4 regions of the Streptacidiphilus albus JL83 genome follow, and region 1 is predicted to be linked to each of the others. Evidence: riboswitches for the same ligand, from Rfam matches in the RefSeq annotation. Region 1 holds a riboswitch; each other region holds the start of a gene.
The links. A riboswitch is a leader RNA that binds a small molecule or an ion and turns the genes downstream of it on or off. The one in region 1 is predicted to bind cobalamin.
Positions count from the first base shown of each region.

Region 2: linked by a shared signal. The riboswitch ahead of BS75_RS48035 (prenyltransferase/squalene oxidase repeat-containing protein) and the one ahead of cobI (precorrin-2 C(20)-methyltransferase) in region 1 are both predicted to bind cobalamin.
Region 3: linked by a shared signal. The riboswitch ahead of BS75_RS14955 (ribonucleoside-diphosphate reductase subunit alpha) and the one ahead of cobI (precorrin-2 C(20)-methyltransferase) in region 1 are both predicted to bind cobalamin.
Region 4: linked by a shared signal. The riboswitch ahead of BS75_RS35240 (CbtB-domain containing protein) and the one ahead of cobI (precorrin-2 C(20)-methyltransferase) in region 1 are both predicted to bind cobalamin.

Region 1 is NZ_JQML01000001.1:6,759,377-6,767,044, forward strand. It holds gene BS75_RS29735 (bifunctional cobalt-precorrin-7 (C(5))-methyltransferase/cobalt-precorrin-6B (C(15))-methyltransferase) at 1-890, opposite strand, end outside; gene cobM (precorrin-4 C(11)-methyltransferase) at 887-1,732, opposite strand; gene cobI (precorrin-2 C(20)-methyltransferase) at 1,729-2,484, opposite strand; cobalamin riboswitch at 2,515-2,651, opposite strand; gene BS75_RS29750 (carboxylate--amine ligase) at 2,745-4,088, opposite strand; gene BS75_RS29755 (FAD-dependent oxidoreductase) at 4,327-5,589, shown strand; gene BS75_RS29760 (glycosyltransferase family 2 protein) at 5,994-6,842, shown strand; gene BS75_RS29765 (glycosyltransferase) at 6,839-7,668, shown strand, end outside.
Region 2 is NZ_JQML01000001.1:2,457,975-2,465,642, forward strand. It holds gene BS75_RS10645 (glycosyltransferase family 4 protein) at 1-795, opposite strand, end outside; gene BS75_RS10650 (TetR family transcriptional regulator) at 1,058-1,651, shown strand; gene BS75_RS10655 (ferredoxin) at 1,732-1,965, opposite strand; gene BS75_RS10660 (aldehyde dehydrogenase) at 1,965-3,482, opposite strand; gene BS75_RS10665 (MBL fold metallo-hydrolase) at 3,694-4,920, shown strand; adenosylcobalamin-variant (AdoCbl-variant) riboswitch at 4,996-5,066, shown strand; gene BS75_RS48035 (prenyltransferase/squalene oxidase repeat-containing protein) at 5,127-6,476, shown strand; gene BS75_RS10675 (SCO2322 family protein) at 6,473-7,207, shown strand; gene BS75_RS10680 (energy-coupling factor transporter transmembrane component T) at 7,332-7,668, shown strand, end outside.
Region 3 is NZ_JQML01000001.1:3,479,025-3,486,692, forward strand. It holds gene BS75_RS14920 (NAD(P)H-quinone dehydrogenase) at 1-235, opposite strand, end outside; gene BS75_RS14925 (gamma-glutamylcyclotransferase) at 308-745, shown strand; gene BS75_RS14930 (purine-nucleoside phosphorylase) at 856-1,704, shown strand; gene BS75_RS14935 (phospho-sugar mutase) at 1,735-3,456, shown strand; gene BS75_RS14940 (tyrosine-protein phosphatase) at 3,483-4,421, shown strand; gene BS75_RS14945 (hypothetical protein) at 4,405-5,079, opposite strand; gene BS75_RS14950 (GNAT family N-acetyltransferase) at 5,437-5,934, shown strand; cobalamin riboswitch at 5,995-6,164, shown strand; gene BS75_RS14955 (ribonucleoside-diphosphate reductase subunit alpha) at 6,302-7,668, shown strand, end outside.
Region 4 is NZ_JQML01000001.1:8,100,981-8,108,648, reverse strand. It holds gene BS75_RS47265 (ATP-binding protein) at 135-755, shown strand; gene BS75_RS35250 (ROK family protein) at 1,250-2,455, opposite strand; gene BS75_RS35245 (MFS transporter) at 2,473-3,717, shown strand; cobalamin riboswitch at 3,720-3,852, shown strand; gene BS75_RS35240 (CbtB-domain containing protein) at 3,891-4,139, shown strand; gene BS75_RS35235 (CbtA family protein) at 4,183-5,088, shown strand; gene BS75_RS35230 ((2Fe-2S)-binding protein) at 5,085-5,915, shown strand; gene BS75_RS35225 (acyltransferase) at 5,932-6,786, opposite strand; gene BS75_RS47255 (hypothetical protein) at 7,128-7,451, shown strand; gene BS75_RS35220 (DUF6879 family protein) at 7,408-7,668, shown strand, end outside.

The sequences.
Region 1 (7,668 bases):
CAAACCAGGGTGCCCAGCCGGGGCCCGAGCCTGGCCAGTGCCAGGGCCCGCACCTCGGCCTTGGTGACCATCGAGTCCCGGTGCTCGAACGCCTCCTCGGACAGTGCCCAGCCGTCCGGGCCCTCGGTCGGCCCGGCCAGCGCGCGCATCGGGCCGACCGCACCGTCCGCACCGCCCGCACCGTCCGCGACGGCGAGGCAGAGCACCACCTGGACGCCGGGCCAGTCCCGGGCCGCCGCCTGGGCCGGCGTCAGCTCCTCGACCCGCTCGGTCGCGGTGCCCAGGTCGGTGGCCACCACCAGCCGCCGCTCGATCCCGGGCACGGCGAGCAGCGCCGCGCCGATCTCGGCCGGTCCGGCGCCGGGCGCGGTCAGCACGGCGGTCTTGCGCTGCGAGCGGCAGGCGTTGAAGGCGGTGCGCGGGTCGCGGCCGTGGGCGCTGACCACCACGGCGTCGTCCCAGGGCAGGCCGATCCGGGCGAAGGCCTCGGCGACGCTGCTGGTACCGGGCCTGACGTCGAGCGCGTCCGGCCCGAAGCGCTCGGCCAGGGCGCGGACGATGCCGAAGAACCCCGGGTCGCCGGAGGCCAGCACCAGCACCCGGGCGGTCGTTGCCGACGCCCCGTCGCTGGGTGCGGGTGCGGGTGCGGGTGCGGGTGCGGGGGCGGACGCGGGGGCGAGCGCGGCGACGGCGTCCAGCGCGGGCGCGAGCGGGCCGAGGACCAGCGCGCGGTCGGCGGGCACGCCGGCCGCGTCCAGGTTCCGGCGTCCGCCGAGCACCAGGTCGGCGTCGGCGACCAGCTCCGGGCGTCCGGGGAGCGGCCCTGAGCCCAGGACCGTGATCCACCGCTGCGGTACGCCGCTCACCGGGCGCAGCGCGGGGCCGGTCATGGCTTGGCGGCCCGCAGGGCGCGCCGCGCCTCGGGATCCGCGCGCCGGAAGCCGTGGAAGTGGCCGGGGTGGTAGAGGTGCGAGCGGGTGCCGGTGGCGGCCAGCGCGGGGCCGACCAGGAACAGCGTGTGCTTCCACAGCTTGTGCTCCTTCACCTGCGCCTCCAGCGTCTCCAGGGTGCCGGTCAGCACCAGTTCGTCGGGCCAGGTCGCCTGGTAGGCGATGACCACCGGGGTCTCCGGCGGGTAGCCGCCCTCGGTCAGCTCCTCCACCAGCTGCTTGGCCCGCGCCGCCGAGAGGAAGATGGCCATGGTGGTGCCGTGCCGGGCGAAGTCGCGGACCTCCTCGCCGGGCGGCATCGGCGTCTTGCCGCCGCCGAGCCGGGTCAGGATCACGCTCTGGGCGACCTCGGGAATGGTCAGCTCGCGCTGGGCGATGGCGGCCACGGCCGCGAAGGAGGAGACGCCGGGGACGATCTCGGTCTCCAGGCCGAGCTCGCGGCAGCGGTCCAACTGCTCCTGCACCGCGCCCCAGAGCGAGGGGTCGCCGGAGTGGATCCGGGCCACCTTCCGGCCCTCGGCGGCGGCACGGGCGTAGACCGCGAGCACGTCCTCCATCGGGATCAGCGAGGAGTCGAGGATCTCGGCGTCCGGCCGGGCGTGCTCCAGCACCTCCTCCTGGACCAGGCTGGCGGCCCAGATGACGGTGTCGGCCTCGGCGATGGCACGGGCGGCGCGGAAGGTCAGCAGGTCGGCCGCGCCGGGGCCGGCGCCGACGAAGGTGATCCTGCCGACCGGTTCGGACTCGGCCGTCGGATCGGCCTCAGGGGTCGCGCTGCTCACAGCTTGCCTCCGCGGGTGGTTCGGGTCGCCGGTGCGATCAGCGTGGACAGGTAGGGGAGCGGACCGTCGAGGGGGTGTCCCGCCGGTCGGATCTGTTCGTCGGGCAGGCCGAGCGAGGCCCCCCAGACCGCGTCCCGGTCGCGCCCGGTGTCCGCCAGGGCCGCCTTCACCTCGGCCGCCAGCCGGCCGAACTTGTAGGCGACGACGGTGCCGGGACCGGCCAGGGCGTCCCGGAGGACGGCCGACCCGGCGGTGACCGGGACCAGGGTCAGCGGCTCGGTGCCCTCGGCCAGGACGGTGCCGCTGCGCGCGGCGAGGTCCTGCATGGCGGTGATCCCGGGCACGGTCTCCACCGCCAGCCCGGGGATCAGCGCGGTCAGGGTCTGCGCCAGATAGGTGAAGGTGGAGTAGACGTTGGGGTCGCCGATGGTGGCGAAGGCCACCAGCCCGTGGGTCCGCAGCAGTTCCGCGACCCGGGCCCCGGCGGCGTCCCAGGCGGCCTCGCGGCGGGCCCGGTCCTGACGCTCGTTCAGGGCGAAGACGATCCGTTCGACCTTGGCGGCGGCGGCGTGGTGCAGCACGGTGGCCTCGGCCCGGCCGGTCTCGCCGCTGTCCATCACCGGGACCACGACCACGTCGGCCTCGGTCAGCAGGCGGACGGCCTTGACGGTCACCAGCTCCGGATCACCCGGTCCCATGCCGATGCCGACCAGTCGGGCGGCCGGGGCAGGCGGGGGTGCGACTGGGCGCATGGTGGCAGTCCTCACTCGGGGTCCGCGCCCCGGATCGTGGTGACGGCGGCCAGAGTTCCTGGCTCGCGGACGGTCCGCCCGGTGGAGCGGCCGCCCGGTGACAGTGGCGGGACCGCGCCGGATTCGCACCGGACTTCCTCATCATTGCCGCCGTATCAGGCCCCGGAATCCCACCACGCTGCGCATCGGGGAGTCAACCGCGCGCTGTGTGTCCTCTCCCACGTCAGCTGCCCTGCGCCCCCGCTCGCCCGCTCATCCGTTCAACTGTGCGCGGGCGGCAGCAGCGAGCGCAGCGCGGACCCGAGCCGGTGCGAGGCCGGACCGGCCGAGCGCAGCGCGGCCGACACCGCCGGCAGCGGGTCGTCGGCCGCCGCCCAGGCCAGCTCGCGCAGCCGGCCGCGCGGGCGCACCGGCGGGGCCGAGGCGCCCTCCGGCAGTTGCGCGGAGCGGTGGCCCCGGCCGAAGGCGACCCGGGCCGGCGCGTCCAGGATCTCGACGGTGAAGCTGCGGCCTTCCAACTGGTCGCCCTTGGGCACGGCCCGGCCGGTGAGGTCCAGGTGCAGGGCGCGGACCAGGTCGATCCCCGGGCCGGTCTCGAACAGCCGGAACTGCGCCCCCACCCGGGGGTTGAAGTCCAGCAGCTTGTAGCGGCCGTCCCGGCGGTCGTAGCGCCAGTCCAGGTCGCAGATGCCGTGAAAGCCGACGGCCCGGCAGAAGCGGGCGCTCTCCTCGGCGAGCTCCGGGTTGGCGGTGGTGTAGGCGTGGGCGGTGACGCCGCCGCGCGGCGGCCAGGAACGGACCTTGACGCCGGTGAACACCACGTCCTGATTGACCGCGGCCCCGTCGGCCCCGCTCTCCTCGGCCCCGCCTGCGGACCCGCCGCCGGCGCAGTAGAGGTGGGCGATCCAGTCCTCGGCGTGCTCCATCGGCAGGTACTCCTGCAGCAGCACCCGGGGCATGGCGGCGGGCCAGCCTGCGGCCAGCCGGGTCAGCGCGGCCCGGTCGGCCAGCAGGGTGGTCGAACCGACCGCGGGATCGCTGAGCCGGGCGTAGGGGTCCGCGTTCTTGGCGACGATCGGGAAGACCAGCTCCTCGGCGGCGGCCGCGAGCTCCGCCGGGGTGCGCGGCAGCACCGAGCGCGGGGTGGCCACCCCGTGCTCCAGGCAGAGCCGGTGCAGCGACTGCTTCCCGGCCAGCGCCCGGGGCAGTTCGGCCGGGACGGCCGGGATCACCAGGTACGGGGCCAGCTCCGCGGCGTTCTCGGCGAGCAGCACGGCGGCCTCGTCGTCCGTGGGCAGGGCGATGCAGCGGCGGCCCTCGCGGGCCGCCACCTGCCGGGCGATCCGGGTCAGCCCGGCCAGCAGCTGTTCGGCCGGCTCGGTCCCGACGGTGGGCCAGACGAAGCGGCCGCGGAGGTAGCGGGAGAGCGCGGCCGGGGTGGCCCGGTCCTCGGTGATCGCGTAGACCGGGACGCCGGCCCGGCCCAGGCTGCGGATGGCGCCCACCCCGCCGTGGTGCAGCGGGTAGCGGCCGATCTTGACGACGAGCACCGGCACCCGTCTGTCGAGTCCGATGTCGAGCCCTCGGTCCCGTCCGTTGTCCAAGGCAGCCCCCCTGCTTGGTCCCGCTCCCCGATCGGTGGATCCATGATGCCCGGGGCACGGCCTGCGTCGACGCGCTTTCGCCAAGTCCCGTGCCGGGCCCCGGTCCAGGCCCCGGCGCCGCCGATCGCAAATCCGATCGAACCCATGACAGGGGAGCCGTTCCGTAGCAGCATGGACCCACCGATCAGGGAGCGGGACCAGGGCGAGACGGAACGTCATCAAGCTGGGGAGCTGAGCGATGAACGGTAGTGCACCTGTCGTGATCGTGGGGGCGGGACCGTACGGCCTCTCCGTGGCCGCGCACCTGGCCCGCGGCGCCGCACCGGTCCGGATCTTCGGCGGTGTGATGGACAGTTGGCGGACCAGGATGCCGACCGGCATGTACCTGAAGTCGACGCCCGACGCCTCCAGCATCTCGGCCCCCGGGGCCGGCAGCACCCTGGCCGACTTCTGCCGGGCGGAGGGCCGGGCCCCGCTGGACGAGCTGCACCCGATCCCGGTGGCGGACTTCGTCCGCTACGGCGAGTGGTTCCAGCGGCGGCTGGCGCCGCAGGCGGAGCCGGTGCCGGTGGCCAGGGTGGCCCGACTGCCGGAGGGCTTCCGGGTCACCCTGGAGGACGGCGAGTCCTTCGAGGCGCGGGCCGTGGTGGTCGCCAGCGGGCTGGCCGGGATCGCCCATGTGCCGTCGGCGCTGCGCGGGTTGGCGCCGAAGGGGCCGGATCCGACGGGGCCGCTGTCGCACAGCTCCCAGCACACCGGCTTCGCGGCCTTCGCCGGACGCCGGGTGGCGGTGATCGGCGCCGGGCAGTCCGCGCTGGAGAGCGCGGCGCTGCTGCACGAGGCTGGCGCCGAGGTCCGGCTGGTGGCCCGGGCGCCGAGGGTGCTCTGGGGCAGCCCGCCGCCGGTCGAGCGCCGCTCCGGGCTGTACCGCTCGGCCAAGCCGGACTCCCCGCTCGGTCCGGGCTGGTCGCACCTGGCGGTCAGTCAGCTGCCGCAGGCCGTCCGCCGGCTGCCGGTGCAGGCGCGGCTGCGGCTGGTGCGCCGGGTGCTCGGCCCCTCCGGCGGCTGGTGGCTGCGGGACCGGGTGGAGGGGCAGCTGCCGATCGCCACCGGGCGTCCGGTGCTGCGGGCCGAACCGGTCGGCGACGAGGTGCTGCTGACGCTGGGTTCGGCGGCGTCCGCGGTCACCCGCTCGGCGGCCGTCGGCGCGGGGACCGGAACGCTGACGGTGGACCACGTCCTCGCCGCGACCGGCTACCGGGTCGACGTCGCCCACCTGGACTGGCTGGCCGCCGAGGTGCGGACGGCCATCCGCCGGGTCCCCGGCACCGGTTCGCCGGTGCTCGACGAGTGGTCCTGCTCCAGCGTCCCCGGCCTCTACTTCACCGGGCTCGCCTCGGCGCCGACCTTCGGCCCGCTGCTGCGCTTCGTGGCCGGCACCGCCTTCACCGCCCCGCTGCTGGCGCGGGCGCTGGCCGAACCGTCGCCGGGCCGGCGGTAGCGGCGGAGCAGGGGCGTCCGATTGCGGCGCCGGTTGAGAGGGGAAGTAATAGCACGGTTGAGGTGGGGGATTTCGGCTGGGTTGGGAAATTCGACCCCAAGGGAGCGGAATCTCTTACGCGGGCTCCCGGGCCCGGGTACCGTTTCACTGGTGGGAGTCGACATACCGTGGGGGCGCCGACTCCCGGGAAAAGATCATGGAATTCGGATCATGGAATCCGAGAATGATCATTACCGGGCTCCGCTGGGGAATCGGAGCGGATGCCGGAGTTGCGAGGGGGATCTCGGCGGACCGGAGCAAAGGGGAGTCGGTCGGCGGAGAACTTGCAGGCCCGAACATACGGACGTTCGAATGTCGCGGCCTATGGCCGTGGGGGGAACCGAGGTGCCGTCATGAATGTACCCATGTCCAACACGTCCACCGTGCCTGAGCGCTGGGCGATCGACGAAGGGGAGGCGGTGGTGGAGGCCGTCGCCCCCGCCGTGCGCGGAGCAGCGGCCGGAGCACCCGCCGGGGCCGTCTCGGGGGAGTCGACCGGGTCGGTGCGGGTGCCCGTGCCCGTCCGTGGGGCGGTCAGCCTGATCGTCCCGGCCCGCAACGAGGCCGCGAACATCGGCTGGGTGCTGAACCGCATCCCCGACTGCGTCGACGAGGTGATACTGGTCGACGGCGAATCGACCGACGCCACCCTGGAGATGGCCCGGGCCACCCTGCCCTCGCTGCGCATCGTGCCGCAGCAGGGCCGCGGCAAGGGCAGTGCGCTGCGCACCGGCTTCCTCGCCGCCAAGGGCGAGTACATCGTCATGATCGACGCCGACGGCTCCATGTCGCCGCAGGAGATCCCGCGCTACCTCCACTTCCTGGAGAGCGGCTTCGACCTGGTCAAGGGCTCGCGCTTCACCGGCGGCGGCGGTTCGCTGGACATCACCATGCTCCGCCGGCTGGGCAACCGCGGGCTGCTGGCGCTGATGAACGTGATGTACCAGAGCTCGCTCACCGACCTCTGCTACGGCTTCGTCGCCTTCAACCGCAATGTCCTGGACCGGCTCGACCTCCAGTCCTCCGGCTTCGAGATCGAGACCGAGATCACCGTCCGGGCACTGCTGGCCGGGCTGCGGGTGGCGGAGGTGCCGACCCTGGAACTCCCGCGCCGCACCGGCCAGTCCAACCTGCGGACCTTCCGCGACGGGCACCGGGTGCTGCGCACCCTGCTCCGCGAGCGCAACGGGCGGCCCACGGGGGCCGGCCGGTGAAGCAGACCACCGTGCGGCCGTCGCCCGGAGCGACGGCCGCCGCTGGGCCGCCGCTGCGGTTGAACCCCGATCAGGCCCCGATCGACGTGACCGAGTTGGAGCTCGGCGACGGCAGCGGGACCCCCGAGCTGCTCCGGGTCGGCGGCCCCGGCCCGGTCCCGCCGGGGTACGTCCTCGCCCTGGTCCGGGTCGGCGGCCGTCCGGTCGGCATGGTCCAGGCCCTGGTCGGGCCCGAGGACGAGCCCGCCCGGCTGCTCGCCGCGACCGCCCGCCGGGAGCTCGGCGCGGAGCTGGAGGCCGCGGTCGCCGCGGCGCCCGCTCCGACCGCCGCGGCCGAGACCTACACCCCGCTCGCCACCATCGTGATCGCCACCCGGGAGCGTCCCGACCGGCTGGCCCGCTGCCTGGAGTCGGTGGAGGCGCTGCACTACCCGCGCCTGGAGGTCGTCGTCGTCGACAACGACCCGGTCACCGACGCCACCGCCGAGCTGATCCGGGGGCGCTACGCCGACCGGGTCCGCTACGTCCGCGAACCCGTCCGCGGCCTCGCCGCCGCCCACAACCGGGGCGTCGCCGAGGCCCTGGGCGAGATCACCGCCTTCACCGACGACGACGTGGTGATCGACCCCCGCTGGCTCACCGCCCTCGCGGCCGGCTTCACCGGCGCCGACGGCCGGAGCGACCCGCGGATCGGCTGTGTCACCGGGCTGATCCTGCCCGCCGAACTCCGGACCAGGACCCAGGTCATGCTGGAGGCCCACGGCGGCTTCACCAAGGGCTTCCGCCGGCGCGGCTGGCGGCTCGACCGGCCGCCGGCCGACGAGCC
Region 2 (7,668 bases), 4.3 Mb from region 1:
CACGTCCGCGCTGGAGGTGGTGACGATCCTTCCCGGCACCTCGGCCACCGAGGCGTCCGGCGACCAGATCCGCACGTCCGCGCCGATCGGCACGACGTGGATGCGCCCGGGGTCGACGCCGAGGTGCTCGGCGATCTCCCGGCCGGAGCTCTGCGAGACCGTCAGCACCGAGTCCAACTGCCGGGCGACCCGACGCTGCATCCGGGTGAAGCCGTACCAGCGGCGCACCGAGAGCTGTCCCTTGAGCCCGTCGGCAGCGGCCAGGTCGAGCGCGCGGTCGACGGTGATCGGGTGGTGCACCGTGGTGACCAGCGGGAAGCCGATCCGGTCCAGTCCGAGCAGCCCGTAGCCGAGGGTCTGGTTGTCGTGGACGACGTCGTAGCGGCCCCGGTGCCGGGCCAGGTGCCGCCGGGCGCGCAGGCTGAAGCTCAACGGCTCGGGGAAGCCGCCGGTGCGCATGATCGCGTACTCCAGCGCGTCCACCGGGCCCCGGTACTCGGCCAACCGGGGATTGCGGAAGGGGTCGGGGCTCCGGTAGAGGTCGAGGCTGGGGACGGCGGTGAAGCGGAGCCGGCCCGCGCCCTCGCCGTCGCCCGCCGTCTCGTCGACGGCGTCCAGGACCGGGTAGGGCTGGCCGCCGAGGACCTCGACGTCGTGGCCGAGCCGGGCCAGCTCCCGCGAGAGGTGCCGGACATAGACGCCCTGCCCGCCGCAGAAGGGGTTGCCCTTGTAGGAGAGCAGCGCGATCCGCAGCGGCCGGTCAGCGGATACGGAGTCCCGCACAGCACTGGTCACCTAGGGTCGTCTCCTCTGAAGTCACGGTCTTCTGCGCCACCGCCCGCCCCGCCTACTCCCGGTGGCCACCTCGGCCAGGGTAATCTAGAACACGTTCCAATGACGGAGCGGATGGAGACCTTGAGGTTACCGGCCCGTAAAGGGGCCCCTCGGGGCAGGGCGGGTGATTCGCGCCACCCCTGCCCGCTGCGCCATCATGGTCCCATCGGGACCGGTCAGCAGAGCCAGCAGTCGGCGACCAGCCGGGAGACGGGGAGCGCAGTTGAGCACCAGCCCCAGGTCGTCCGCCCCTCCGCTCACCGAACGGCAGGAGGCCCGCCGCCGCCGGATCCTGCACACCGCCGCCCAGCTCGCCTCGCGCGGCGGCTTCGACGCCGTGCAGATGCGCGAGGTGGCCGAGGTCTCCGGCGTGGCCCTGGGCACGCTCTACCGCTACTTCCCCTCCAAGGTCCATCTGCTGGTCGCGACCATGCAGGACCAGCTGCAGCTGATGCAGGACGCGGTGCGCAAGCACCCGCCGGTCGGCGACACCCCCGGGGCGCGGGTCACCGAGACCCTGATGCGGACCTTCCGCGGCCTCCAGCGCGAGCCGCAGCTCGCGGAGGCCATGGTCAGGGCGCTGACCTTCGCCGACCGCTCGGTGAGCGCCGAGGTCGACCAGGTCAGCCGGCTGACGACGGCCCTGATCGGCGACGCGATGGGCCTGGACCACCCGCCGACCCGGGAGCAGCTGGCCGCCGTCCGGGTGATCGAGCACACCTGGCACTCGGCGCTGGTCACCTGGCTCTCCGGACGCGCCTCGATCGCCCAGGTCCGGATCGACCTGGAGACCGCCTGCCGACTGCTCGGCGAGTGACGGTCCCCGGGCTTCGACCCGCCGGCCCGGTCCTCGGACGGGGCCCGGTCCTCCGGCGGGGCCCACTCCTCCGGTGATGCTCAGTCCTCCGGCGGGAAGACCGGGTCGCCGCTCGCCGCCAGCAGCAGGCTGATCGCCTCGACCGGACAGCTCTCGGCCGCCGCCAGCAGCGCCTCGGACGCGTCCGCCTCCGGCTCGACCGGGTGCGACTGGCGCGCCCCGTCCAGCCGGAAGCCCTGCGGGGCGGAGGCGGCGCACATCCCGGAGCCGATGCACACCGAGCGGTCCACCTCGACCCGCCACCGGTCCCCCATCAGCCCTCGCCCCCGGTCTCCCGCTCCGGGGAGGGCGGCTGCGGCGGGACGTAGCCCTGGGGCAGGTGGATGGTCTTGTCCTCCAGGAAGGAGGCCAGCCCCTCGGGCCCGAACTCCCGGCCGATGCCGGAGTTCTTGAAGCCGCCGAACGGGCCGAGGAAGTCGAGCCCGAAGGTGTTGACCGAGTAGGTCCCGGTGCGGACCTGCCGGGCGATGTCGATGCCGTGCTCGACGTCGCCGCACCAGACGCTGCCGGAGAGGCCGTAGTCGGAGTCGTTGGCGATCCGCAGCGCGTCGGCCTCGTCCTCGTAGGGGATCAGGCAGACCACCGGGCCGAAGATCTCCTCGCGGGCGACCCGCATCCGGTTGTCGACGCCGCCGAGCAGCGTCGGCTCGACGTACCAGCCGGTCGGCTGGGCGGCCGGGACGCAGCCGCCGGTGAGGACCTTGGCGCCCTCCTCCTGGCCGAGCCTGATGTAGTCCAGGTTGCGCTGCTGCTGGCGGCGCGCGACCAACGGGCCGACCTGGGTGGCGGCGTCCAGCGGGTCGCCGACCACCAGCGCGCCGACGGCCGCGACCAGCCGGTCGGCTATCTCGTCGTACTGGGCGCGCGGGGCGAGGATCCGGGTCTGGGCGACACAGGCCTGGCCGTTGTTCATGTAGGCCGAGCCCATCAGGTTGTCGACGGCGGCGCCGAGGTCGGCGTCCGGCAGCAGGATGGCGGCGGACTTGCCGCCGAGCTCCAGGGTGATCCGGGTGAGGTTGCGGGAGGCCACCTCCATGATCCGCCGCCCGGCCGGGACCGAGCCGGTGAACGAGATCTTGTCGATGCCGGGGTGGCCCACTAGGTACTCGCTGACCTCGCGGTCGGCGGGCAGGATGCTGAGCACGCCCTCCGGCAGCCCGGCCGCCGCGCAGATCTCGGCCAGGATGTAGGAGTCGAGCGGGGTCTCCGGGGACGGCTTGAGGATCACCGTGCAGCCGGCGATCAGCGCCGGCGCCAGCTTGGCCGCCGCGACGAACTGCGGGACGTTCCACGGGACGACGGCGGCGACCACGCCGACCGGCTCGCGCCGCACCAGCAGCGGGTTGAGCACCCCCGCCCGGTGCTCCTCGAAGGCGAAGCCGCGGGCGGTGGCGATGGCCGCGTCCCAGATCATCATCGGGCCGTAGGCCTGGGCCAGGATGCTCCAGGAGAAGGGTGAGCCGTTCTCGGAGCTGATGCAGCGGGCGATCTCCTCGGCGCGGGCGGCGATGCCGTCCTTGATCCGCTCGCAGACCGCGAGCCGCTCCTCCAGGCCCGTCCGGGGCCAGGGGCCCTCGTCGAAGGCCTGGCGGGCGACGGCGACGGCGTGGTCGACGTCCGCCCGGGAGGCGTGCGGCACCCGGCCGATGACCTGCTCGGTGTGCGGGGAGACCACCTCGATGGTCTCGTCCCCGGCCGGGGCGACCAGCACCCCGCCGATGACGAGCCGGTCGTGTTCGCGTACCTCGGGGCTGGTGGGATTCTCGGCCATGTTCGGGCTCCCTGCTGACGACCCGTCACTTTTGACGTTGCATAGAACTGATACCAGTTCTAGTAATCAGGGGCAACGGCCATGCAGTAGGCTGCCCGACTAGTTGCATCAGGAACGTAACGTGTTCTAGTCAGCGCGCTCCAAGAACCTCGTACCAAGAACCGCGTTCCAGCAACCGTGATCCAGTACAGCGGCGGGAGAGGACGGCGCCATGCCCACCCAGAGTCAGGACGCGGAAGGCGAGCAGGGCCGCGACGGCGGAGCCTGCTGCGGCGAGGGTGCGGCGGTGAGCGGGGCCCCGCTCACCGCTGCACCCGACGCCGGGGCCGAGACCGCCCCGGACGTGCTGGCCTGGCGCAGCCGGACCCTGCCGCCGGTGCAGTACCGCGGCGGCGGGATCTGGAGCATCCCGGTCCCGATCCCGAACAACCCGCTCCGCTACACCCTGGTCTACGCCCTGGAGACGCCGCGCGGTCCGGTCCTGGTCGACACCGGCTGGGACGACCCCACCGGACGCACCGCGCTCGCCGACGGCCTGGCCACGGCCGGGTTCGCGCTCACCGACGTCCACGGCATCCTGGTCACCCACCACCACCCGGACCACCACGGGCTGTCGGCGCACGTCCGCGAGGAGTCCGGCGCCTGGATAGCCATGCACGGCGCCGAGGCCGCCGTGATCCGGGCGATCCGCAGCGTCCCGTCCGGACGCTGGGCGGACCGGATGGCGCGGGCGATGAGCGGCGCGGGCGTGCCGGAGGAGCACCTGGCGGCGCTGCGGGCCTTCGGCGGCAGCCGGGACGACGACAGCGCGGCCGGCGGCAGCGCGCGCGGCAGCGGCGCGGGCGGCAACGCCGGCGTGATCCTCTCCGACGCGCTCCCCGACCGCGAGCTGGTGCACGGCGAGTCCGCCGGCGTCCCCGGACGCGACGTCCGGGTCCTGTGGACCCCCGGTCACACCCCCGGCCATGTCTGCCTCTACCTGGACGAGCCCGACCACCCCAGCCGGCTGCTGTCCGGCGACCACCTGCTGCCCACCATCAGCCCGGTGGTCAGCCTCTACCCGGAGAACCCCGGGGACGAGCCGGCCGACCCGCTCGGCGACTACCTCGACTCGCTGGAGCGGATCGGCGCGCTCGCCCCGGAGGAGGTCCTCCCCGCGCACCAGTACCGCTTCACCGACAGCCCGGCCCGGGTGCGGGCGCTGCTCGGCCACCACGCCGACCGGCTGGCCGAACTGCACGCCCACCTCAAGCAGGGACCGCTGACCCTCTGGGAGGCCGCCCAGGGCATGCACTGGAACCGCCCCTGGTCGGAGCTGGGCTTCCTGGCCCGCCACCTCGCCCTCTCGGAGGCCGCCGCGCACCTGCGGCGCCTGGTCAAGACCGGCCTGGCCGAGGAGGTCCCGGACACCGACCCGGCCCTGCACCGGGCACTGTGAGCACGGGCCCGGCCACCGGGCGCTGCGAACCGGGCCCGGGGCGGCGGATACAGTGGCTGCACCCAGTTGATCCGCGTCCAGACAGGGAAAGCCGGTGCGACTCCGGCGCTGACCCGCAGCCGTAGAGCCGGAGTGCCTGTCTGGACGTGAGCGGCCCCGTCGAGGTCTACGGATCGCCCACCGCTCCCCGAAAGGCATGACCAGCCATGCTCACCGCCGCCCGCCTGGGCGCCGTCGCGCTGACCGCAGCCGTGCTCACCGGCACCGCCGCGCCCGCGTTCGCCGCCACCGCGTCACCCTCGGGCTCAGCGTCGCCCTACGCGCTCGTCACCGCCCCCGCCACGGACTCCGTCCTGGCGGCGGCTGCGGCCGCGGCCTCCGCGTCGGCGACCCCCTCCGCCCCGGCCTCGGCCGCCCTGCCCGCCGGGCTCTACGGCCAGGCCGACCCCACCTACGACGGCGTCTTCCGGCAGGGCCTCAGCCTGCTGGCGCTGCACACGGAGGGCATCACCCCGGCCGCCTCGGCGGTCGACTGGCTGACCGGCCAGCAGTGCGCGGACGGCGGCTGGCCGTCCTACAACCCGACCCCGGCCAAGGCCTGCTCGGCCGCCGCCGAGGACACCAACGCCACCTCGATGGCGGTGCAGGCGCTGGTCGCCCTCGGCGGCCACGACAGCGCCGTGGCCAAGGCGGTGGCCTGGTACAAGCAGGTGCAGAACAACGACGGCGGCTGGTCCTACAACCCCGGCACCGCCAGCGACGCCAACTCGACCGGGCTGGTCGTCTCCGCCCTGCTGGCCGCCAAGGCCGACCCGGCGACGGTCGTCAAGGGCGGGCACAGCGCCATCGCCGGACTGGACTCCTTCCAGCTCGGCTGCTCCGCGCCCAAGGCCGACCAGGGCGCCTTCGCCTACCAGCCGAACAAGAACGGGTCGCTGACCGCCAACAACGCCGCCTCGGTGCAGGCCGCCCTCGCCATCGGCGGCGGGTTCCTGCCCGTCACCGACCCGGCCGCGGCGTCCTCCGCCCAGCCGTCCGCGACCTGCTCGGACGCGATGCGCTCGGCCTCGCAGTACCTGTCGGCGCAGCTCGGCGCCGACGGCGGGCACCTCACCGCTCCGCTGGCCGGCTCCTCCACCCCGGCCCCCGACTACAACGACACCGCCTGGGCCGCGCTCTCGCTCGCCAACAACGGCTGGCCCGCCCCGGCGAAGACCGCCGTCGAGTGGCTGCGGCAGAACGGCGAGGCCTGGATCCAGGGCAGCACCGGCCAGGCCTCCCCGGCCGCGCTCGCCCTGCTGATCCTGGACGCCAAGGCCACCGGCCTGGACCCGCACTCCTTCGGCACCACCGACCTGGTCTCCCAGCTGGTCGCCACCGGCCCCACCCCGGCCGCCGTCCCTGCCGCGAGCGCCGCCACCGGCGCCCCGACCGCCGCCGCGAAGAAGTCCGGCAGCGGCGGCCCCAACTGGCTGATCTTCGGCGTGCTGTTCGTCGCCGCCGTCGGCGGCGGGATCCTGATCAGCTACAACCGGGCCAAGGGCAAGCGCTCATGACGCTCCGTCACCTCAGTCGGATCCGGCGCCCCGGCCACCTCCGGCGCGGGCTCACCGTGGCGGTCCTGCTGTCGGCCGCCGCGCTGCTCGGCATCGGCCCGGCCGCTGCCAGCAGCTACCGCTACTGGTCGTTCTGGGAGGGCTCCGGCAGCGGCTGGACCTACCAGCAGTCCGGACCCAACACCTTCGTCCCGGCCGACGGCTCGGTCGACGGCTGGCGCTTCGGCGTCAGCGCGGACAGCAGCGCGGCCGAGAAGCCGCGCAGCGCCCCGGACTTCGCCGCCGCCTGCGCCCACACCCCGGCGGTGAGCGGCAAGAAGCGCGTCGCCGTGGTGATCGACTACGGGACGGCGGCCGACTCCGGCAGCAACGCCACTCCCCCGGCCGAGCTGACGCTCTGCGCCACGCTGGCCGAGGACGCCAGCTCGGCGCAGCTGCTGGCACAGGTGTCGCCGCCGCTCCGGTACGACAGCAACGGCATCCTGTGCGCCATCACCGGCTACCCGCAGAGCGGTTGCGGCGAGGTGGTCAGCGGCGCTGCGGCCACGGCCACTGCCACGGCGGCCGACGGGTCGACCGCCGCCACCGCACCATCCGCCACCGCGACCGCGAAGAAGGCCGCGCCGAAGCCGACCAAGTCGAACCCGGCGGCGCTGGCCATCGGCGTGCTGTTCTTCGGCCTCCTGATCGGCGGCACCCTGGCGATGAACCGCCGCCGCCGCAACCGCTGAGCCCAGCCGCCCGGCTGCTCGGCGCGGCCGCTCGCGCCGCCCGCCGTCCACCGCCCGGGGTTCGCCCCGGGCGGTGGACGGCAGTCCCCGTCTTCCCCTCTCCCCAGCAACTGGACGTCCCCCCATGCCCGTTACGCCGCCCATCCGGCACCTGCACCCGGGCGCCTGGTGGTTGTGGGCCCTGGGCCTGGCCACCGCCGCCTCGCGCACCACCAACCCGTTCCTGCTGCTGCTGATCGCGGCCGTGGCCGGGTTCGTGGTCGCCGCCCGGCGCACCGACGCGCCCTGGGCGCGGGCCTACGGCGCCTTCCTGAAACTGGGGTTGGTGGTCCTGGGGATCAGGATGCTGTTCTTCGTGGTCCTCGGCGGGGACGTGCCCGGGACCCACGTCCTGATCACCCTCCCGCAACTGCCGCTGCCGCACTGGGCCCAGGGCGTCCGGATCGGCGGACCGATCACCC
Region 3 (7,668 bases), 3.3 Mb from region 1:
CCGGGTCGGCCGCCACCTTGATCCCCAACTCCTCGTAGGAGGAGTCGAAGCCGGTCATCACCTCGGCGGTGGCGATCAGCGTCTTCGACGGCACGCAGTCCGTCAGCACCGCCGATCCGCCGAGGCCGTCGCGGTCGACGACGGTCACCTCCGCGCCGAGTTGGGCAGCGACCAGCGCCGCCTCGTAGCCGCCGGGTCCGCCACCAATGATCACAATGCGAGTCACGCCGTCCATTGTCCCGCACCGGGCGGGTGTACGACACCACGGGTCCGCGCACCCCGGTGCCACTCCCGTACGCTGTGACCCATGTCGCTCTATGCCGCCTACGCCAGCAACCTCGACGCGCGGCAGATGAGCCGTCGGGCCCCGCATTCGCCGCTGCGCTGCACCGGCTGGCTGGACGGCTGGCGGCTGACCTTCGGCGGGGAGCAGTTCGGCTGGGAGGGCTCGATCGCCACCGTCGTCGAGGACGAGAAGCAGCAGGTCTTCGTCGGCCTCTACGACATCGCCCCCGGGGACGAGGCCGGACTCGACCGCTGGGAGGGCCTGCCGCTGGGGTTCTACCGCAAGGTCAGGGTCAGGGTGCACACCCTGGAGGGCGATCTGACCGCCTGGACCTACGTCCTCAACGACTACGAGGGCGGCCTGCCCTCGGCCCGCTACCTGGGCATCATCGCCGACGCCGCCGAGTCGGCCGGCGCCCCGTACGACTATGTGATGGACCTGCGCAAGCGCCCCTGCTGAGGCCGCCCGCCGGGGATCCGGCGACGGAGCCGGCCCCGGATGCCTCCATCCGGGGCGGATCGGCGCGGGACACCTCTACGCGCGTAGGGCGAACGGGTAGCCTCCTCCCCGTGGACGCACACCTCCGGCCGATAGCCGCCCCGCCCGCCGCCCCGGACCCCGCCGTCGCCGACCCCTACGGCGCCGCCGAGCGGGCCGCCGCCGCCCTGCGCGCGCGGACCGGGGCCGAGCGGCACGACGTGGCCCTGGTGCTGGGCTCGGGCTGGCTCCCGGCCGCCGACGAACTGGGCGTGCCGGAGCACGAGTTCGACGCCACCGAGCTGCCCGGCTTCGCCCCGCCCGGAGTCGCCGGGCACACCGGCCGGGTACGCTCGCTGCGCCTCGGCGCCAACCGGGTGCTGGTCCTCCTCGGCCGCACCCACTACTACGAGGGCCGCGGCGTCGCCGCCGTCGCCCACGGCGTCCGCACCGCCGTCGCGGCCGGCTGCCGGACGGTGGTGCTCACCAACGGCTGCGGCGGCCTCCGCGCCGGGATGACGCCCGGTCAGCCGGTGCTGATCAGCGACCACCTCAACCTCACCGCCGCCTCGCCGATCGTCGGCGCCAACTTCACCGACCTCACCGACCTCTACGCGCCCCGGTTGCGCGCCCTCTGCCAGGAGATCGACCCCGGCCTCGCCGAGGGTGTCTACGCCCAGGTCAGAGGCCCGCACTACGAGACGCCAGCCGAGATCCGGATGCTCCGGACGCTGGGCGCCGACCTGGTCGGGATGTCGACCGCGCTGGAGGCCATCGCCGTCCGCGAGGCCGGGGCCGAGGTGCTCGGCCTCTCGCTGGTGACCAACCTGGCCGCCGGGATGACCGGCCGACCGCTCAGCCACGCCGAGGTGCTGGCCGCCGGGGCCGCCTCGGCGACCCGGATGGGCACGCTGCTCGCCCAGGTCCTGGAAAGGATCTGACGCCCCCTCCCCCACCGATCGGAAGAGGCCATGACCACCGTTCCCGCCACCGACCTGCTCGTCCGGGCCCGCGCCTGGCTCGCCGAGGACCCCGACCCGGACACCCGCGCCGAACTCACCGGCCTGCTCGCCGCCGCCGAGTGCGGCGCCACCGGCAGCAACGAGGGCGCCGGCAGCGAGGAGCAGGCGCGGGCCTGGTCCTCGCTGGCGGAGCGCTTCAGCGGGACGCTCCGCTTCGGCACCGCCGGGCTGCGCGCGGCCATGGGCGCGGGCCCGATGCGGATGAACCGGACCGTGGTCACCCGGGCCGCCGCCGGGCTCGCCGCCCACCTCCGCCGGACCGACCCCGAGGCGCTGGTCGTCATCGGCTACGACGCCCGGCACCGCTCCTACGAGTTCGCGCTGACCACCGCCGCCACCGTGGTCGGCGCCGGACTGCGGGCCGCGCTGCTGCCGGGGCCGCTGCCCACCCCGGTGCTCGCCTTCACCGTCCGCCGGCTCGGCGCGGCGGCCGGGGTGATGGTGACCGCCAGTCACAACCCGGCCCAGGACAACGGCTACAAGGTCTACCTGGCCGACGGGGCGCAGATCGTCCCGCCGCTGGACGCCGCCGTCGCCGCCGAGATCGACGCGCTCGGCCCGCTCGCCTCGATCCCCACCGCGGCCGACGGCTGGGCCATCCTCACCGAGCGGGAGACCGTCGAGCCCTACCTCGCCCGCGCCGTGGCCACCCTCGACCCCGGCAGCCCGCGCGGGCTCACCACGGTCTACACCCCGCTGCACGGCGTCGGCCGGGACCTGCTGCTGGCCGCCTTCGCGCGGGCCGGCTTCCCCGCGCCCGTCGTCGTCCCCGAACAGGGCGAGCCCGACCCGGACTTCCCGACCCTGCGCTTCCCCAACCCGGAGGAGCCGGGCGCGCTGGACCTGGCCTTCCGCACCGCCGCCCGGCACGCCCCGGACCTGGTGCTGGCCCACGACCCCGACGCCGACCGGCTGGCGGTCGCGGTCCCCGACCCCGGCCTGCCCGGCGGCTGGCGCGCCCTGTCCGGGGACGAGGTGGGCGCCCTGCTCGCGGCCCACCTGGTGGCCCGGCGGGCCGAGGGGACCTTCGCCACCACCATCGTCTCCTCCTCGCTGCTGGCCCGGATCGCCGAGGCCGCCGGGCTCGGCTACGCCGAGACGCTGACCGGCTTCAAGTGGATCACCCGGGCTCCGGGACTCCGCTACGGCTACGAGGAGGCGCTGGGCTACTGCGTCGACCCGGAGGCGGTCCGCGACAAGGACGGCCTCACCGCCGCCCTGGCCGTCGCCGAACTGGCCGGCGTGCTGGCGGAGTCCGGCCGGACCCTGGGCGACCTGCTGGACGACCTGGCGCTCACCCACGGCCTGCACGCCACCGAGCAGCGCTCCGCCCGGCTGCACGACCCGCACCGCATGGCCGCCGTCCTGGCCGGGCTGCGCGAGCGCCCGCCGACCGTCCTCGGCGGCCTGCGGGTGGACTCCGCCGAGGACCTGGGGCAGGGCGCCGACGGCCTCCCACCCACCGAGGGGCTGCGCTACCGGCTGAGCGGCGACGGGGTCGCCTCGGCCCGGGTGGTGGTCCGCCCCTCCGGGACGGAACCCAAGCTCAAGTGCTACCTGGAGGTGGTGGTCCCGGTGCCGTCGAGTGACGCGCTCGGCGACGCCCGCACAACGGCGCGCGAACTCCTGGCAGCGATCGCCGCCGACCTCGGCTCCTCCGCCGGGATCTGACGGCACGGCACTCTAGGGTGGCAGCCATGGAGACCACCGACAATCCAGCGATATCCCTGTCCGGCGCGGCCCTCGGCGACCCGGCGGACGCCGCCCGGCTGCTGGACGTCCCCGGTGTCCGGAACCTGCGCGACGCCGGGGGCCACGCCACGGCCGACGGCGGCCGGGTCCGCGACGGCGTGCTGTTCCGCTCCGGTTCGCTCGGCGAGCTTCGGCCCGAGGGCGCGGCCCGGCTCGCCGAGCTCGGCCTGAGCACCGTCGTCGACCTGCGCGGAGGGCCCGAGGTCGCCTGCTGGCCGGACCTCCGGCACGGCCTGGAGTACACCCTGGTCTCCCTGCCGACACTGCCGCCGCTGCCGGACGCCTCCGCCAACCCCGACTCGGCCAACCCCGACTCGGCCGACCCCGGCTCGGCCGTGAACGCCGCCGCCTCCACCGCCGACACCGCCGACACCGCCGACACCGCCGACACCGCCGACACCGCCGACACCGCCGGGAGGATCGCCGCCGCCCGGACGGCCGCCGCCGCCGACGGCGTCCACTTCGACGGCCTCGACTCGATGTACGTCTTCATGGCCGACGTGGCCGGTCCCCCGATCGTCGCCTGCCTCCGCCGGCTGCTGGAGCCCGGGGCGCTGCCCGCGCTGGTCCACTGCGCCGTCGGCAAGGACCGGACCGGGATCACCGTCGCCGTGCTGCTCGACGTCCTCGGGGTCGACCGGCGCACCATCGACGCCGACTACGTGCTCTCCAACACCGGCCTCGGGCTGCTCGGCGAGCCCGTCCACTACCTGGACGAGTTCGGCGTGGACCGGATCTCCCGGCCGGTCCACCCGGTCCTGCTGGAGCTGTTCCTGGACCGGGTGACCGCCCGCCACGGCAGCACCGCCGGGTTCCTCCGGGCGCACGGGCTGACCGGGGCCGAGCTGGAGCAGGTCCGGCGGCTGTTCACCCGCCCGGCCTGAGCCCCCGTCCGGGCCCGGGTCCCCGTCGCCGGACGCCGCGGCCGGTCCCGAGCAGCAGCGCGGCGCCGACGCCGAGCAGGGCCAGCGCGGTCAGCGCGGCCGGGCCGACCCCGGCCGAGCCGGTGTCGGCCAGCTGCGGCCGCCACCGGTCCGCCCGGTCGGCCGACGGCCGCGCCGCCCACTGCGCCGTCCACTCTGCCGTCCACTGCGTCTCCGGCTGCGCCGGACGGACGTGCCGCCGCACCCGGCGGGCCCGCTCCACCCGGAACAGGTAGGGCTCGGAGACGCCCACCGGCAGCGGCACCGACTGGCCGCCCAGCCGGACCGGCACGAAGCCCACGGCCATGGTCAGCCACTGACCATCGGGAGCCGACCGGCCGAAGCGCAGCCGCAGCGGGACGGCGGTGCGGCTCCCGGCCGCCAGGCCGGTCCCGGCGGCCGGCCCGACCTTCCCGGCCAGCACCCCCGCCTCGTCGAGCAGCCCCACCGGGTTCCAGCGCCCGGCCGCCCTCCGCCACTGCAGCTGGACGTCGCCCCGGTGCAGGGTGCGGGAGCGCGCCCCGAAGACCACCACCGCGGCGACCCGTCGGCAGGGCACGGCCAGCCGGTTGCCGACGGTCAGCGAGAAACGCGACCAGCGGCCGCCGGCCGGGTACACCCGGTGCAGCCCCCGCAGCCGCAGTGCCAGCGCCTGCCGCTTCCCCTGGACCAGTTCGAGCCCGCAGCCCGGCGCGGACCGGGCGGGCTGCCGCCGTGCCGCCGTGGAGCCGTCCGCCGCCGCCCTGGGCGCCGCCCTGGCCGTCCCCGGGCCGGGGTCGCCGCCGCGGCCCGGTCGGGCGCACCGACGGCCAGCAGCGGCCCGGCCAGGGCCGCGGCCAGGCCCAGCCCCATCGTCTGCCGCATCCTCTTCTTGGTCACGCTCCGAATCTGACACGCCACCAGCGGTCACGCCCGGCGGGCGCCCCCGCCGCACCCGCCGTCCGGGTGTCCGCCCGGCGTCGGGCAGACTTCCAGGATGAACATCATCATCCGCCCCGCTCTCGACTCGGAGCTCGACGCCGCAGGCCATCTCACCGCCGAGTCATTCATCGCCGACGGGCACACCGCGCGCGACGGCGACTACGCACAGCGACTGCGCGACGGGCGCGACCGCTCGGTGCAGGCCGAACTGCTGGTCGCGGTGGACCCCGCGAGCGGCGCCCTGCTCGGGTCGGTGACCTTCGCCCCGCCCGGCTCGCCCTACGCGGACCTGGCCCAGGAGCAGGAGGGCGAGTTCCGGATGCTGGCCGTCTCCGCCGAGGCCCGCGGCCGGGGCGCGGGCGAGGCGCTGGTCCGCGGCTGCATCGACCGGGCCCGCGAGCTCGGCCTGCCGCGGCTGGTGATGTCCACCCAGAACGCCATGGTCCACGCCCACCGGATATACGACCGGCTGGGCTTCGTCCGCACCCCCGAACGCGACTGGTCCCCGGTCCCCGGAGTGCAACTGATGACCTATTCGCTCGACCTCCGGTAGCACGACCGGGGTCGACGGAGCGGAATTGCCGGTTCCAGTCGTCGGGTGAATCTCCTCACGTCCGACACAACATCTGGTGGTGCTTCTGAGAAGCGCCACCAGATGTATGCTCACTCTCGCTGTCGACGCAGGGGAACCCGGTGCGAATCCGGGACTGCCCCGCAGCGGTGAGCGGCCGGTGCTTCTGCCTGGCCGCAAGTCCGATGACCTGCCGACAGCCGTGAACTTCCGGGCCTCGCGGGTGGGCCGAGGATGTGCTGCGCGCTGCCTTCATGCGTGCCTGCGCGCCTCGATCCCGCCCGTCGCGACCCACCGCCGACCGGCCGCCGACGAGGAGCGAAAAGTGATCGACACAGCCACCGCCACCCTGCCCCAGCAGGCAGGTGGACCCGGTGCCCCCGGAACCGCCGACGGCCCCGGGGCCGCCCTGCTGCGTACCCTCACCGAGCGCTCCGTCGACCTGACCGAGGTCGACCCCGGCCGGGTCGCCGCCGCCGCCCTGCGCGGGCGCAGCGGCTCCGCCGACTACGCAGAGTTGCGAGGGCTGGCCACCGAGGCCGCCGCCGCGCTGATCGCCGAGGACCCGCAGTACTCGCGGCTCGCCGCCCGGCTGCTGGCCGAGGAGATCCGCGAGGAGGCGAGCGGCCAGGGCGCCACCTGCTTCGCCGCCTCGGTCACCGTCGGCCACCGGGAGGGCCTGATCGGCGACGCGACCGCCGAGTTCGTCACCGCCCACGCCGACGCCCTGGACGCGGTGATCGACTTCACCGCCGACGACCGCTTCGAGTACTTCGGCCTGCGCACGGTCTACTCCCGCTACCTGCTGCGCCACCCGATCACCCGTCAGGTGATCGAGACCCCGCAGCACTTCCTGCTCCGCGTGGCCTGCGGCCTGCAGATCGGCGGCGACACCGGGTCCGTGGCCGAGGTGGCGGAGCTCTACCGGCTGATGAGCCGGCTGGAGTACCTGCCCTCCTCGCCGACCCTGTTCAACTCCGGCACCCGGCACCCGCAGATGTCCTCCTGCTACCTGCTGGACTCGCCGCTGGACGAGCTGGACTCGATCTACAGCCGCTACGCCCAGATCGCCCGGCTGAGCAAGCACGCCGGCGGCATCGGCCTCTCCTACAGCCGGATCCGCTCCCGCGGCAGCCTGATCCGGGGGACCAACGGCCAGTCCAACGGCATCGTGCCGTTCCTGCGGACGCTGGACTCCTCGGTCGCGGCGGTCAACCAGGGCGGCCGGCGCAAGGGCGCGGCCTGCGTCTACCTGGAGACCTGGCACGCGGACATCGAGGAGTTCCTGGAGCTCCGCGACAGCACCGGCGAGGAGGCCCGGCGCACCCACAACCTGAACCTGGCGCACTGGGTCCCGGACGAGTTCATGCGCCGGGTCGAGACCGACGGCGACTGGTCGCTGTTCTCCCCCGGCGACGTCCCGGAGCTGGTGGACCTGTGGGGCGCCGAGTTCGACGCCGGCTACGCCAAGGCCGAGGCGGCCGGCCTGGCCGTGCGCAGCATCCCGGCGCGCACCCTGTACGCCCGGATGATGCGCACCCTGGCGCAGACCGGCAACGGCTGGATGACCTTCAAGGACGCCTCCAACCGCGCCGCCAACCAGACCGCGCTGCCCGGCCGCACCGTCCACTCCTCCAACCTCTGCACCGAGATCCTGGAGGTCACGGACGACTCCGAGACCGCCGTCTGCAACCTCGGCTCGGTCAACCTGGCCGC
Region 4 (7,668 bases), 1.3 Mb from region 1:
CATACGGGATCGCATGTTCCAGAACTCTTTGTGTTTGTGTGGTTACGCATGGAAAGCCAGGAGGTGCAGCATGGACCTGGACCGTCCGTACGTCGCACGCCCCTGTCCCCCGACACGGGAGGAGTCGAACGGTGATGTCAGAACACGGCAGCCCGCTCTACGAGCTCAGGCTCGTCGTCGAACCCCGGAGGTTCGCCGCCATCCGGCGGATCATCCAGGCGCACCTGCGCCACTGGGACCTGCCCGAGCTGGTGGACGCCGCCCAACTGGGCGCCACCGAACTGCTGGGCAACGTCCACCGGCATGTCGGCCCCGGACAGGAGTGCCTGCTCCGGCTCACCGCCGACGATGAAGTCCTGCGCCTGGAGGTGCACGACTCCAGCCCGGTGCTCCCCCGGCTGCTCCACCCCGACCTGGACGCGGCCGGCGGTCGCGGCCTCGGCATGGTGACGGCGCTGAGCAAGGAGTGGGGGGCGGCCCCGGAGGGCGAGGGCAAGGTCGTCTGGTTCACCCTCCAGGCCGCACCACGACTGGACCCCGCCCGGGGAGGGGCGGGGTGGCGGAACACCGGTGCTCCGCTGCAGGCCGTCGTGGATCAGGTGGCCGTGCTTCAGGAGTTGGAGCCGGCACCGGCGCCCGGGGCGCTGTCGGAGGGGCGGTCGGCCGAACCCGTCCCGGTCGCGGCCGCCGCGACCTTGTCGGTCACCGCGTCGGCGCCGGTCGAGCCGCCGTTGGTCTCGGTGAGCAGGTCGTAGCGCTGGCGGTACTCGAACTCGTCGATCTCACCGTCGGCGTACTTGCGGTTCAGGGTCTCGACCGGGGTCGGCGGCGCCGACTCCGGTCCGGACCACCCGGACCGGCGGCCGTGGTCCCGACCGTGGCCGTGGCCGCGGTCGAAGCCAGGACCGGGACCGTAGCCGCGCCCCGGCCCGCCGGCCAGCCCGTGGCGCCGGCGCAGCACCTTGCGGATGAAGATCGCGACCGCGACCCAGAACAGCGGGAACACCAGGAACCACGGGCCGGGCCCGCCGTGCCAGCTGTCCGCCAGCAGAGTTGTGTCCATCTCGCGCTCCTAGGGACTTCGTTCTCGGGGGCGCGCCGCGCGGTTTCGCGGCACGTCCCGAGCATCGCCCCGACGGGGCCCCCGGGTCGTCGTGCCCGGGCGGACACCTGTCCTGCTCCCCCGGGAGTACGCCGGGCCCACCCCCGCTACTCCCGCGAGCGCTCCCCCCGGGGCGGCCCCTGCCGCTCAGTCCCCGGACAGCACCCCGAGCGGGTCGGCGAGGACCGGGGCCCAGGCCAGTTCGGCGGCGCCGGCCAGCTCGGAGCGGTCCAGGGCGGCGGGGACGATCGGGACCCGGCCGCAGCGGCCCCAGTGGGAGCGGTCGGCGACCACGTCCGGGAGCCGCTCCGGGGCGGCGTCCAGCAGCGCCGCCAGGAAGGTGCCGAGGACGATCCGGTCGGGGTTGAGGATGTTGATCACCCCGGCGATGCCCAGGCCGAGCCGGTCGACGACATGGTCGAGGGCGGCCCTGGCGGCGGCGTCCCCGGCGGCCGCGTCGGCCAGCACCTCGGCCGTCTGCTCGTCCATGGAGCGGTCCGGGTCGGGGGTGCGGCCGGCGGCGGCGAGCAGGGCCGGCGGGTCGGCCTCGACGTCCAGGCAGCCCCGGTTGCCGCAGGGGCAGCGGCGGCCGTTCGGGTCGACCGTCAACTGACCGACCTCCAGGGCCAGTCCGGCGCTGCCGGTGTGCAACCGGCCGTCGACCACCAGTGCCCCGCCGATGCCCCGGTGGCCCGAGGCGATGTAGAGCAGGTGCCGGGCGCCGCGCCCCGCGCCGTGCCGGTGCTCGGCGAGCGCGGCGAGGTTGGCATCGTTGGCGACGTCCACCGGCAGCCCCAGACCGGCCTCGGCCACGGCCTGTTCGAGCAGGTCGCCGACGCGGGTGCCGGAGGGCCAGTCCAGGTACATGGCGGCGACGGCGGTGCGCTCGGGCAGGGCGACCGGGGTGGGCACCGCGAGGCCGAGGCCGACGCAGCGGCGCGGGTCGGCGGCGATCTGCCGCGCGGCCTCGGCGACGACGGCGCGCATCACCCGCTCGGGGGTCGGGTCGGCCGGCAGCGGCAGGTCGACCGGCTCGCCGAGCAGCCCGCCGAGGCCGGCCAGGGCGACGGTGAAGCCGTCGGCGTGGACCTGCGCGGCGACCACGACCGGCCCTGACGCGTCGACAGCCAGCCGGTGCGAGGGGCGGCCCCGGGTGCCGCCGGCCGGCCGGGCGTCAACGGTGATCAGCCGCAGCGCCTCCAACTCGCCGGTGATCGCGCCCGCGGTGGCCCGGGTGACCCCCAGCGCACCGGTGAGCGCGGAGCGGGTCGGCGCCGCTCCGGTGTGGATCAGCGAGAGCGCGGGCCCCAGGGCCGCACGCCCCCGGTCGGGACTTGTGTGAGTACGCTGCACCCTCCTATTCTGACTTTGTGCCGCAAATAAACAAAACAGCCGTCACTCCTGTCGCCTCCGCCGCCCCACACACCCGCCGTCCCACCGAGTGGTCGGCCAACCGGATCGCCCTGACCGCCTTCTTCGCCCTGGACGGGCTGGTCTTCGCCGGCTGGGTGGTCCGCATCCCGGCCGTCAAGGCGGCCGTCCACGCCTCGCCGGCCGATCTGGGGCTGGCCCTGCTCTGCGTGTCGATCGGGGCCATCGTGACCATGGGCCCGGTCGGCCGGCTGGTCCTGCGCCACGGCACCGCGCGGGTCACCCTGGTCGGCGCGGTCACGATGTGCGGCTCCGTGGCCCTGCCGCCGCAGGTCCACACGGTGCTCGGGCTGAGCGGGGCGCTGCTGCTGTTCGGCGCCGGCTTCGGCACCATGAACGTCGCCCTGAACAGCGCGGCGGTGGACCTGGTCGCCGTCATCCGCCGGCCGGTGATGCCGACCTTCCACGCCGCCTACAGCCTCGGCGGGCTGATCGGCGCCGCGCTCGGCGGAGTGCTGACCCGTTCCCTGACGGCCGCTCAGCACCTGGGCCTGATGGCGGCCTTCGGCCTGCTGGTCACCGCCGCCGCCGGGCCGGTACTGCTGCGCACCCACCCGGCGCCGGTGGCGGCCGCGGAGCCCGAGGACCCCGCTCCGGCGCCGGCCGACGGCCGGCTCCCCGCCGCCGGACCGTTCTTGCTGGTGCTGCTGCTCGGCCTGGTCGCGCTCTGCGACGCCTACGGCGAGGGCGCACTGGCCGACTGGGGCACCCTGCACCTCACCGCCGACCTGCACACCAGCGCCTCGGTCGCCGCCGCCGGCTTCGCCGCGTACTCGCTGGCGATGACCACCGGCCGGTTCAGCGGCACCCGGCTGGTCGAGCGCTTCGGCGCCACCCGGGTCATGGTCGGCGGCAGCGGCCTGGCCGCCGCAGGCATGCTGGTCGGCGCGCTCAGCCCGTCGCTGCCGCTGGTCCTGGGCGGGTTCCTGCTGGTCGGGCTCGGCCTGTCGAACATCTTCCCGCTGGCGATCGACCGGGCAGGGGCGCTCGACGGACCCAAGGGCGTGGCCACCGCCTCCATGCTGGGCTACGGCGGCATGGTCCTCGGCCCGCCGGTGATCGGCTTCCTGGCCCAGGGCATCGGACTCCCGCACGCCCTGCTCTCGGTGGCGCTGCTCGCGGCCCTCTCCGGCTGCTGCACCCTGGCCGTCCGCCGGGCCGCCGCCCGCACGATTGACTCTTGACAGACTCTTACCTACGATCGGCAGATCGTGACGGCACGAGGAAGCTGGTGGAACTCCAGCACGGTCGCGCCACTGTGAGCCGCTCCCCTCCCGGGGACCGGCGAGTCAGACACTCCGCCGCCGCGATGCCCCACCGAACCGAGGGACGCACGATCCCCGAAGGAGGCTCATCGATGAGCAGCAGTCTGCCCCTTACCGGTGTCACGGCCGGTGCCGCCGTCGGCCCCGCCACCGCCACCGCTCCGGTCGTCCTGCCCGCCGCCAGGGCGGCGGCCTGGCTCGCCGGCACCGCTCTGGCCGCCCTCGCGGCCTACTACTTCATCGGCGTGGACCAGGGCGCCTACTCGGTCCTCGGCCAGGACATGCACGTCCACGAGTTCGTCCACGACGCCCGGCACTTCCTCGGCTTCCCCTGCCACTGACCACTGCTGACAGGTCATAGATAAGTCGACAAGGGAATACGTGATGGAGAAAAGACTCATCCTGCGCGGGGTGCTGGCCGGCGCGGTGGCCGGGCTGCTCGCCTTCGTCTTCGCGCGGATCTTCGCCGAGCCGCTGATCGGCCGGGCGATCGACTACGAGAGCGGACGCGACGCCGCCGTCGCCGCGCTGGACCGGGCCGCCGGGACGGCGGTCCCGGACGAGGGGCCCGAGCTCTTCAGCCGTGGCGTCCAGGCCAACCTGGGGATCGGCGTCGGCATGGTGCTCTTCGGCATGGCCATGGGCGCGCTCCTCGCCGTCGTCCACGCGGTCTGCGTCGGCCGGGTCGGCCGGCTGCGGCCCCGCACCCTGGCGCTGCTGGTGGCGCTGGGCGGCTTCCTCGGCATCTACCTGGTGCCGTTCCTGAAGTACCCGGCCGACCCGCCGTCGATCGGGCACCCGGACACCATCCACGACCGGGGCAACCTCTACCTGGGCATGGTGGGCTGCTCGGTGCTGCTACTGGTCGCCGCCGTATGGTTGGGCCGACGGCTCCAGCCGCGCCTCGGCAACTGGAACGCCACGCTGCTGGCCGGCGCCGCCTTCGCGGTGGCCATCGGCACGGTCATGGCCCTGCTCCCCTCGCTGGGCGAACTGCCGGCGAACGTGAAGGAGTTCGGACACATGGCGAGCGAGACCCCGCTGCCGCTGCGGGACGCCCGGGGCGTGATCGTCTACCCGGGTTTCCCGGCCGACACGCTCTTCTCCTTCCGGCTGTACTCCGTCGCCGCCCAACTGCTGCTCTGGGCGACCCTGGGGCTGCTGTTCGGGCCGATGGCGGAGCGGCTGCTCGACCCCGGACGCGCCGCTCTCCGGCGCGCGCCGCAGGCGGTCGGCGTCCAGACGGTCGGCACCCAAGCGGTCGGCGCACCGGCGGTCGGCGCACTGTGAAGCCGCTGGAGCCGGGCCCGGTCGCGGCCGGGACGGAAGCGACGCTGCGGCGGCTCGCGGCCCTCGGGCCGTTCTTCGCCGTGGCGGCGCATCCCCCGCCCGTCCGCCCGGACGCCGCTCCGCCCGCCCCCTGGCGGGTCTTCGGCGAGCTGACCGCCGACCCGGCCCTGCTCCGGGACCGGGTCGACCGGGTCCGCGCCCACCTGGCCTCGGCCGGCCGACAGCCGGTCGCGGCGGTGGAGCTGCGGGTCGCCGCGTCCGTGGCCCAACTCGGGCTGACCGCCCGGCTGCTGTCGCCCGCCCTGGCCCTGGCCGCGCTCGACGGCGCCCGCCCGTGCCTGGATCCGGGCGCCCTGCGCTGGCAGCCGGAGCTCGGCGGCGCCTTCCCGCTCTCGCTGCCGCTCGCGGACCTGGCCCCGGGCCCCGACCCGGCCCCGGCACCCGGCGTCCCGGCCGGCACGGCCGACCCGGCCGGGACGGTGGAGGCCTGGGCCGACGCCCTGCTGGCGGGCCCGGTCCGGGAGCTGGTCCGGGCGGTGGCGCGGCTTTCGGTCGCCGAGCAGATCCTGTGGGGCAATGTCGCCTCGGCCGTCGACGCCGCCGCCCGGGTGGCCGGCGCGGCCCTCCCCGCGCGGGCCGCCCGACTCCGGGCCACCGCCGACCTGCTGCTGGACCATCCGCTGCTGCGTGCCGCGCACACGGCCGACGCCGGTACCGGCCGGTTCCGGCGACGCAACTGCTGCCTGATCTACCGGGCCGCGCCCGGACGGGCCGGCGGTCTCTGCGGGGACTGCGTCCTGGGCGGCGGCCGAGCCCCCGCCCGGTAGCGGGTCGACCGGCCGGTCAGCCCACCGGGTCCGCGTCCGGAGCCTGCCGGGCCGCCGGCGCCGCGCCGTCCTTGGGCGGGTGCAAGTCCCAGCCGATCAGCGCGACCAGTTCCTCGTGGGTGATGCCCGGCGGGACCGGCTTGGGCGCGACCGTCCGGATCGGTGGCTGCCAGCCCTCCTCGGGGGTGTAGCGGCGGACCACCCTGGCCGGCGCGCCGACGACCACGCTGTGGTCGGGGACGGTGCCGCGCACCACCGCGTTGGCGGCCACCACCACGTTCCGGCCGATGGTCGCCCCGGGCAGGATCACCGCGCCGGTGCCGATCCAGCTGCCGGAGCCTATCGACACTGCCTCGTTGCGCGGCCACTGCTTGCCGATGGGCAGGTCCGGGTCGTCGTAGGAGTGGTTCTCGTCGGTGACGTAGACCCCGGGGCCGGTCCAGACGTCGTCGCCGAAGGTGATCGAGTGGTGCCCGACGATATGGCTGTCCCGGCCGATCACGCAGCCGTTGCCGATCCGGACGACAGGCTCGGGGCCGAGGTCGAGGCCGGGCAGGAAGCCGGCCGACATCGAGACGCCCTCGCCGATGATGCAGTAACTGCCGATGTGGATCCACTGCTCGTTGAAGACCGAGCCGAGCGGGAAGGTCAGCCGCGAACAGGGGCCGAGCGCGCCGAAGCGCAGCCGTCCGGGCCGGTCGGCGCTGACCGAGCCGGCCTCCTGCACCCACCCCCAGCCCCGGTGGACCAGCGAGGTCGCGGCGCGACCGGCCCGCTTCCGGACGGCGGTGCGGATCTTCTCGGCGAACGGCAGGAGTGCCTTCGTACGGTCGGTACGAAAGGCACGGGAGCGGGTAGTGATCGGCGGCATGATCAGAGGGTACGACGGCTGCGGCGCGTGCCTGCTTGGGGTGCGGCGGCTGTCGCGCAAGTCCGATGCGACTTCTTCACCCGAACGGCAGGAGGCGAACGTGCTGCCGCCGTCGCCGCTGTCGGCGGGCACGCCATCGCACGGGCCGACGACTGGAAGTGTCAGGGGCGCCTGCGGGCACGACAGCCCGTGGAACCTGAGCGATCCCACTGATGAGACCCGGCTGACGATGAACCCCTGTCTCCCGTTCCTCCGGTCGCCTCCGAGCCGGGGGCGACGGGGCAGGCAGCGGGTACCGGAGTCGACCGTGGCGCCCTTGCCGGCCACCACCCTCAAGGAGGATGGTTTTGCAAGTACCCGCAACGATTTCGACACGGGAGATCACCATGGCGCTAGATTTCTTCGGGATCGATCCCACCACCGAGAAGGACGGATCTCCTACGGTGTGGGCGGAGCGCGAGACCGCAGACCTGGTGTTCCAAGGACCGATGGCAGAAGAGGAGTTGACGGCAGAGGTCGGCGGCCGGAGCTGGTCGCCCGGCCACTCGGCGGGCATCCCGGCTCACGAATTTGTGATGAGGATGCCAGCCCGCATGGTGCCGTTCATCAGGAAGGCGTGCGATGAAGCAGAACGACTGGCAGCAACCCGAGGTACCGAGCTTTGACGAGTCGCTGAGCCGCGCGCAGCGGTCGGCTGTTCACCTGGAGATGCGGGACGCCTACGGTGTCGGCGGTGAGTCTTCCGGCTTCTCCCGGTGGTTGAAGACGGGCGAGAGGGACAACGACCCCACCTCGGAGTACTGGCGCGAGTGGGTCGAGAACATCGCGGCCAACGTCGCCCGCGGCGTCGTGATCCGACGCGCCCGGATCGTCTCCGAGCCC